Azospira inquinata: one gene and its partner. The protein of the gene in region 1 interacts with the protein of each later gene in a pairwise test. Links are inferred from orthologs where the notes say so. Each region holds a gene or a part of one and is shown on either strand. Other genes may lie near its edges. The genes, in order: kdsB and Azoinq_RS13905.

Region 1 (3,274 bases):
GCGGACGCCAAAACCACCCACCAGAGCGTGGTGGATGTGATGCAGGCGGCCCAGACGGCGGGTTATCCCCATATCTCCTTTGCTACCCAGACCCCTTCCGGCGGTCAGGGCGGCGCCCAGTAACTCCGCCTTTTCCCCATGCCCCCTTCGCCCTCGGTGCGGCGTCTGCTTCGCATCTGGTTCCCCGGCCGGCTTATGCCGCGCCGGGAAGCCCCTCTCCCTCCCTTTTCCCGCTTCCTTGACGGCCTTACCGGCCTGGCCCTGTTGCCCGTCTCCTGGGTCTTTACCTTGCTAGTGCAAAGCCGGCGTCTGGCCTATCGCTGGGGCTGGCTCCGCACCGAGCGTCTGCCCGTGCCCGTGGTGGTGGTGGGCAATCTGACCGTGGGGGGCGCGGGTAAAACCCCCCTGGTGGCCCGTCTGGCCCAGGATCTGGCCGCCGCCGGGCGCCATCCGGCCATTGTCAGCCGGGGCTACGGGGCGGAAGTGCTGCGGCCCCAGGCCGTTTCTCCCGAGGCCACGGCGGATGTGGTGGGGGATGAACCCCTGCTCCTGGCCCGGCGCACCGGTGTGCCCGTGTGGGTGGGTCGGGACCGGGTGGCCACGGGCCGGGCCTTGCTGGCCGCCCATCCGGAGGTGGATGTGCTGCTCTGCGACGACGGCCTGCAACACTACCGGCTGGCCCGGGATGTGGAAATTGTGGTCTTCGACGCCCGGGGGGCGGGTAATGGTCGCCTGCTGCCCGCCGGTCCCCTGCGGGAACCCCTGTCCCGCCTGGCCCGGGCCCACGCCCTGGTTTATAACGAATTACCCGATTCCCTGGCCTTGCGCAGTACCAGCCATTTGCCTGCCTTCCAGATGAGTCTGGAGGCGGGGGAATTCCTTGCCCTGGCCGAACCGGAGCGCCGATGCCGGGCAGAAGACCTGGCGGGTAAGGTGCTCCACGGGGTGGCTGGCATTGGCGACCCGGGGCGCTTTTTCCGCACCCTGGGGGACCTGGGTCTGGAGGTGGTGCCCCATCCCTTTCCGGACCACCACGCCTACCGGGTGGAGGATTTTTCCTTCCTGCACCCCGGGGAGGTGGCCCTGCTCACGGAAAAGGATGGGGTAAAATGCGCCCGGCTCCACCTGGGCGAGGCCTGGGTGCTGCCGGTGGACGCCCGGGTCACCCCGGACATTAGCGCTTTTATTCTGGAGAGTTTGCATGGACGCGAAACTGCTGGACATCCTGGTGTGCCCCCTCTGCAAGGGTAGCCTGGACTATCGGAAGGATAAGCAGGAGCTGGTCTGCAAGCCCTGCAAGCTGGCTTTCCCGGTGCGGGACGACATTCCGGTGATGCTGGAAGAAGAAGCCCGGACCCTGGGGCCGGACGAGGAATAGGCCGCCATGGGCTTTAAGGTCGTCATTCCCGCTCGCTACGCCTCTTCCCGGCTGCCGGCCAAACCCCTGCTGGATTTGGGGGGCAAGCCCATGGTGGTGCGGGTAGCGGAACGGGCCCGGGCTTCCGGGGCCGAAGAGGTCTGGGTGGCCACGGATCACCCGGAGGTGCTGGCCGCCGTAGAACACCACGGCTTCCAGGGGGTGATGACCCGGGCCGACCACCCCACCGGCACCGACCGGCTGGCCGAAGTGGTGGCCCAGCGGGGCTGGGATGACCGGACCATGGTGGTCAATGTGCAGGGGGACGAACCCCTCATCGACCCGGTGCTGATCCGTCAAGCCGCCGACCAGTTGCAGGCCAGCGGCGCCGATATCGCCACCGTGGGCCATCCTCTCCAGGACGCCGCCGAATTCTTCAATCCCAATGTGGTGAAGCTGGTTTGCCGCAAGGACGGGGATGCCCTGTACTTTTCCCGGGCCCCCATTCCCTGGGACCGGGAAGCTTTCGCCCAGGCGGCCGGACGGCAGACCCTGCCCCCCGGCCTGGGCGCCTACCGACACATAGGCCTTTACGCCTACCGGGCCGGGTTTCTCCGGGCTTTCGGGCGGCTGGAAGCCGCGCCTCTGGAACAGGTGGAAAAACTGGAACAGCTGCGCGCCCTCTGGCACGGCTACCGGATCAGCGTGACCGTGGCCGACGCCCTGCCCATGCCCGGGGTGGACACCCCGGAAGACGGGGAAAGGATGCGCCAATGGTTCGCCCGGGAAGGGAATTCCCCGGTTTGACCTGCCCAGGTTTTGCGGGTAATTTCCCTCCCGCAAAAGGCCCGGGGGGCGGAAAATTTTCCCCCGCCGGACCTCGCCCCTTAAAACAACCATAAGCAGCTCCCGCTGCCGCCGAACAGCACCGCAGTTCCGGTTTCAAAGCCGGGCCGCCCTTACCATCAACCGCCGTCGATCCTACGGATCGCTTCTCTTTCGAGGAACTCATGAGACTGATTCTTCTTGGCGCCCCTGGCGCTGGCAAAGGTACCCAAGCCCAATTCATCCGGGAAAAATTCGGCATTCCCCAGATTTCCACCGGGGACATGCTGCGCGCCGCCGTCAAGGCCGGCACCCCCCTGGGCCTGGAAGCCAAGAAGGTCATGGATGCGGGCGGTCTGGTGTCCGACGACATCATCATCGGTCTGGTGAAAGACCGGCTGCAACAGGATGACTGCAAGGCCGGTTACCTGTTCGACGGCTTCCCCCGCACCATTCCCCAGGCGGAAGCCATGAAGGCCGCCGGGGTTCCCATCGATTTCGTGCTGGAAATCGATGTGCCCGATGGGGACATCGTGGACCGCATGAGCGGCCGCCGGGTGCACGTGGCCTCCGGCCGCACCTACCACGTTAAGTACAACCCCCCCAAGGTGGAAGGGAAGGACGACGTGACCGGTGAAGCCCTGATTCAGCGGGACGACGACAAGGAAGCCACGGTGAAAAAACGTCTGGAGGTCTATCACTCCCAGACCGAACCCCTGGTGACTTACTACGGCCAATGGGCCGCCACCGGCGACGCCAAGGCCCCCCAATACCGGAAAATCGCCGGGGTGGGCAGTGTGGAAGAAATCAAGGAACGGGCGTTCGCGGCCCTGAAGTAAGGTCCGCCACCCCAGGAAAAGACGCAGCCACCCAAGGCTTGGGGGCTGCGTTTTTGTCTTTGGAGTCGGCCTCCTGGCCCGGGTTGTCGCTTGGTGTGCGCAACGGCCCTGGGGTTTAGGGGGCGCAGTGGGCGGGGACGCCCCGGCTCCTAATATTTTCTCAATCCGAGGTCTGTCATGTCGGTGAAAAACGCTTTTTATGCCCAGTCCGGCGGTCCCACCGCCGTTATCAACGCTTCTGCCTGTGCCGTGA
Region 2 (3,134 bases), 570 kb from region 1 along the record:
ACCCGGGGCGGCCCCGGGCTCCGGCGATGGAATGGGGCTTAGAGGCTCCGTTCCAGCACCCGGCGGCTCACTTCCGGCGTCACTTCCCGGGTTTCCCCCAGGGCCGTCATGCCGTGGGTTTGCAACTGGGCGATGACCTGATCCACCCCATCCTGGCCCACTCCGTAATCCGCCAGGCGGGTTTTGGTGCCCATGGCCTCAAAGAATTCCCGGGTTTTGGCGATGGCGGCGTCAATACGGGCAGCCACGCTACCTTCCCGAATACCCCAGACCCGTTCCCCGTACTGGAGCAGCTTGGCTTCCTTGGCCTGGCGCCGTTCATCCATCATGGCGGGCAGCACCACCGCCAGGGTCTGGCCGTGATCCATGCCGTAAAGGGCGGTGAGTTCATGGCCGATCATGTGGGTGGCCCAGTCCTGGGGCACGCCGCAGGCGATGAGGCCGTTCAGGGCCAGGGTGGCGGTCCACATCACATTGGCCCGGATGTCGTAATCCTGGGGATTGGCCAGGGCCTGGGGCCCGATTTCCACCAGGGTTTGCAGCAGGCTTTCGGCAAAGCGGTCCTGGACCGGGGAATTCACCGGGTAGGTCAGGTACTGCTCCATGACATGGACGAAGGCATCCACCACCCCATTGGCAATCTGGCGGGGAGGCAGGGTAAAGGTCTTGGTGGGGTCCAGCACGGAAAAGCGGGGATAAACGGCGGGGTGGAGGAAGGGCAGCTTGGCTTTTAGCTCCTTGCGAGTTACCACCGCCCCGTTGTTCATTTCCGAGCCGGTGGCAGGCAGGGTCAGCACGGTGCCCAGGGGCAGGGCGCCGGTGACCTTGGCGCCATGGCTGGTGAGAATTTCCCAGGGATCGCCCGCGTAGCAGGCAGCGGCGGCGATGAATTTGGTGCCGTCAATCACCGAACCGCCCCCCACGGCCAGGAGGAAGTCGATTTTTTCCCGACGCACCAGTTCCACGGCGGGCAGCAGGGTTTCATAGGCCGGATTGGGTTCGATACCGGAAAATTCCAGCACATGGCGCTGACCCAGGGCGGCTTTGACCTCGTCCAGGGTGCCGTTTTTGCGCACGCTGCCGCCGCCGTAGGTGATCAGGACCCGGGCGTTCGCGGGGACCTGCTTGTCCAGGTCGGCGATGCGGCCTTTGCCGAAAATGATGTGGGTGGGGTTGTAATAGTCGAAGTTCTGCATGGCAGTCTCCTGTAGGGGGAAAGGGGCGGACCGCAGGGCGGTCCGGAAAGCTAAGCCTGGGTCGGAGGAAGACCCAGGCGGGAACGGGTAAGGGCCATGGCCTGGTCCAGGGCGCTTGCATCCAGGCGTAGCTTGGTGAGCAGGCTGGCGCCCAGCCACAGGGCGTAAAGCTCCAGGGCGGTGGCCGAGGGATTTGCCAGGGCGGGCAGGGAACCATCTTTTTGCCCGGTGGCCAGGGCTTCCGCCAGGCGGGCTATGATGCGCCGGGTGCCCTGATCCAGGGCTTCCCGCATGGCCACGGACAGGTCGGCTACCTCGGCGGACAGCTTTACCACCAGACATTGTTCCTCGGCCCGGCAGCCTCCCTGGTGGCGGCGCCAGCTTTCCCAGTAGTCCAGCAGGCCGGTGGCGGCCTGGGGGGTGGTCAGCAGCCGGTCCAGGTCGGCCAGATAGCGGTCGAAATACCGCTCCAGCAGGGCGGTGCCGAACTGTTCCTTGGAGCGGAAGTAATGGTAGAAGGAGCCCTTGGGCACCTGGGCGCTGCCCAGGATTTCCGCCAGTCCCACGGCGGCGAAACCTTTGCCCAGAATAATGGCTTCCCCTATTTCCAGAATGTGCTCCCGGGTGTCCGGGTGGGGGAGGGATGAAGTATTCATGGGCACCAGTCTAAATAAAATTAGACCGGTCGTCTAGTAAACAAAAAGGGGCTCGCTTGCTGGGGTGCTCACGCCCGCCCCCTTCTCTGATGTTGGCTGGGAAGGGGCCGATGAGACTCTGGCCTTCTGGAGAGAAGCCGGGGCCGAACTAAGGCTGGGAGCGGAAAAACTGGCTGGGAGGAACGCCGAAGGCCCGCTTGAACATGGCGGTAAAGGCGCTGGGGCTGGCGTAGCCCAGTTCATTGGCGATCTGGGCCAGGGGCAGGTTCTGGGCCACCAGGGTGGCGGCCCGGGAGAGGCGCAGTTGCTGGCGCCAGAGCCCGAAGCTCATGCCCAGTTCGCTTTGAAACAGCCGGTTCAGGGTGCGGGGGCTGGCCCCCACCTGGGCGGCCCAGTCCGCCAGGGGGCGTTCCGTGGCCGGATTTTCCAGGAGGGCGTCGCAGAGGGCCTTGAGGCGCCGGTCCCGGGGCATGGGCAGCCCCAGGGCCAGGGGCTGGGCTTGGCGCAGCTCCTCCAGGAGCAGGGTCTGGATCATGGTGCGGCGGGGCTCTTCCGGGGGCGGTGTGGTTACCAGGGCCTCGCTCAACGCCCCCAGCAGATGGGAGACGGCCACCACCTTGCAGGTTTTTTCCGGCAGGGGGGATTTGGCCCCATCCACGTACAGGGTGCGCAACTCCACTTCCCCCAGGGTCACCAGATGGTGCACCACCCCGGCGGGAATCCAGATGGCCCGGTAGGGCGGGACGATCCAGGCCGTATCTTCCGTGGAGAGCCGGATGGTGCCCGCCACCGGATAGGCGAACTGGCCCCAGGGGTGGCTGTGCCAGGGAATTTCCATATCCGCCGCCCCCTGGCGGAGATTGACCGTGACCGGGTCTTCCGGGCTGGGGGGGCGACGATGGAGATTGGGGAAGGTTTGGCGGGCCATGGCACTGGATTTGGCGTGGATGCGATAATTATTGTCCAATTGCTTTGTTTTTGCCAAGCCTTTCCCAGGTAGCATAGACGGGTCAAGAAAAGGGCTTTTTTGCCCTGGGCCGATTACGAGGATAGATCCATGACCGCTGCTGTTGCCGCTTCCGCCAACGACGCCCCGGAGGGGCGCCGGGACGGGGGCATTATCGCCGTGGTGGGCTTTGCCCACGGGGTTTCCCACTTTTTCCACCTGCTGTTGGCGCCCCTGTTTCCCTGGCTGATGAAGGATTTCTCCCTCAGCTTTACCCAGATCGGGGTAACCATGACCCTGTTTTTTGTGGTCTCCGGCTGCGGTCAGGCTCTGGCT

The links.
Region 2: the proteins of kdsB (region 1) and Azoinq_RS13905 interact in binary tests that used the Escherichia coli proteins (3 or more experiments, as listed by UniProt). The link is inferred for Azospira inquinata from one-to-one orthologs.

Annotation. Positions count from the first base shown.
Region 1 is NZ_CP064782.1:2,513,375-2,516,648, forward strand. The notes cover bases 315-3,274. They hold kdsB (3-deoxy-manno-octulosonate cytidylyltransferase), read left to right. Parts: upstream 315-1,384; coding sequence 1,385-2,164; downstream 2,165-3,274. Other genes in these bases: lpxK (tetraacyldisaccharide 4'-kinase), read left to right, coding at 315-1,251; Azoinq_RS11525 (Trm112 family protein), read left to right, coding at 1,202-1,378; adk (adenylate kinase), read left to right, coding at 2,368-3,021; Azoinq_RS11540 (6-phosphofructokinase), read left to right, coding at 3,199-3,274. Also shown: Azoinq_RS11515 (ExbD/TolR family protein), read left to right, coding at 1-123; more of lpxK, read left to right, coding at 196-314. UniProt on the Escherichia coli protein: Activates KDO (a required 8-carbon sugar) for incorporation into bacterial lipopolysaccharide in Gram-negative bacteria.
Region 2 is NZ_CP064782.1:3,087,867-3,091,000, forward strand. Bases 50-2,869 are described here. They hold Azoinq_RS13905 (TetR/AcrR family transcriptional regulator), read right to left. Parts: upstream 1,853-2,869; coding sequence 1,247-1,852; downstream 50-1,246. Other genes in these bases: Azoinq_RS13900 (iron-containing alcohol dehydrogenase), read right to left, coding at 50-1,196; Azoinq_RS15165 (AraC family transcriptional regulator), read right to left, coding at 2,001-2,819. Outside these bases: more of Azoinq_RS13900, read right to left, coding at 39-49; Azoinq_RS13915 (MFS transporter), read left to right, coding at 2,910-3,134. UniProt on the Escherichia coli protein: Involved in response to both electrophiles and reactive chlorine species (RCS). Represses the transcription of the nemRA-gloA operon by binding to the NemR box.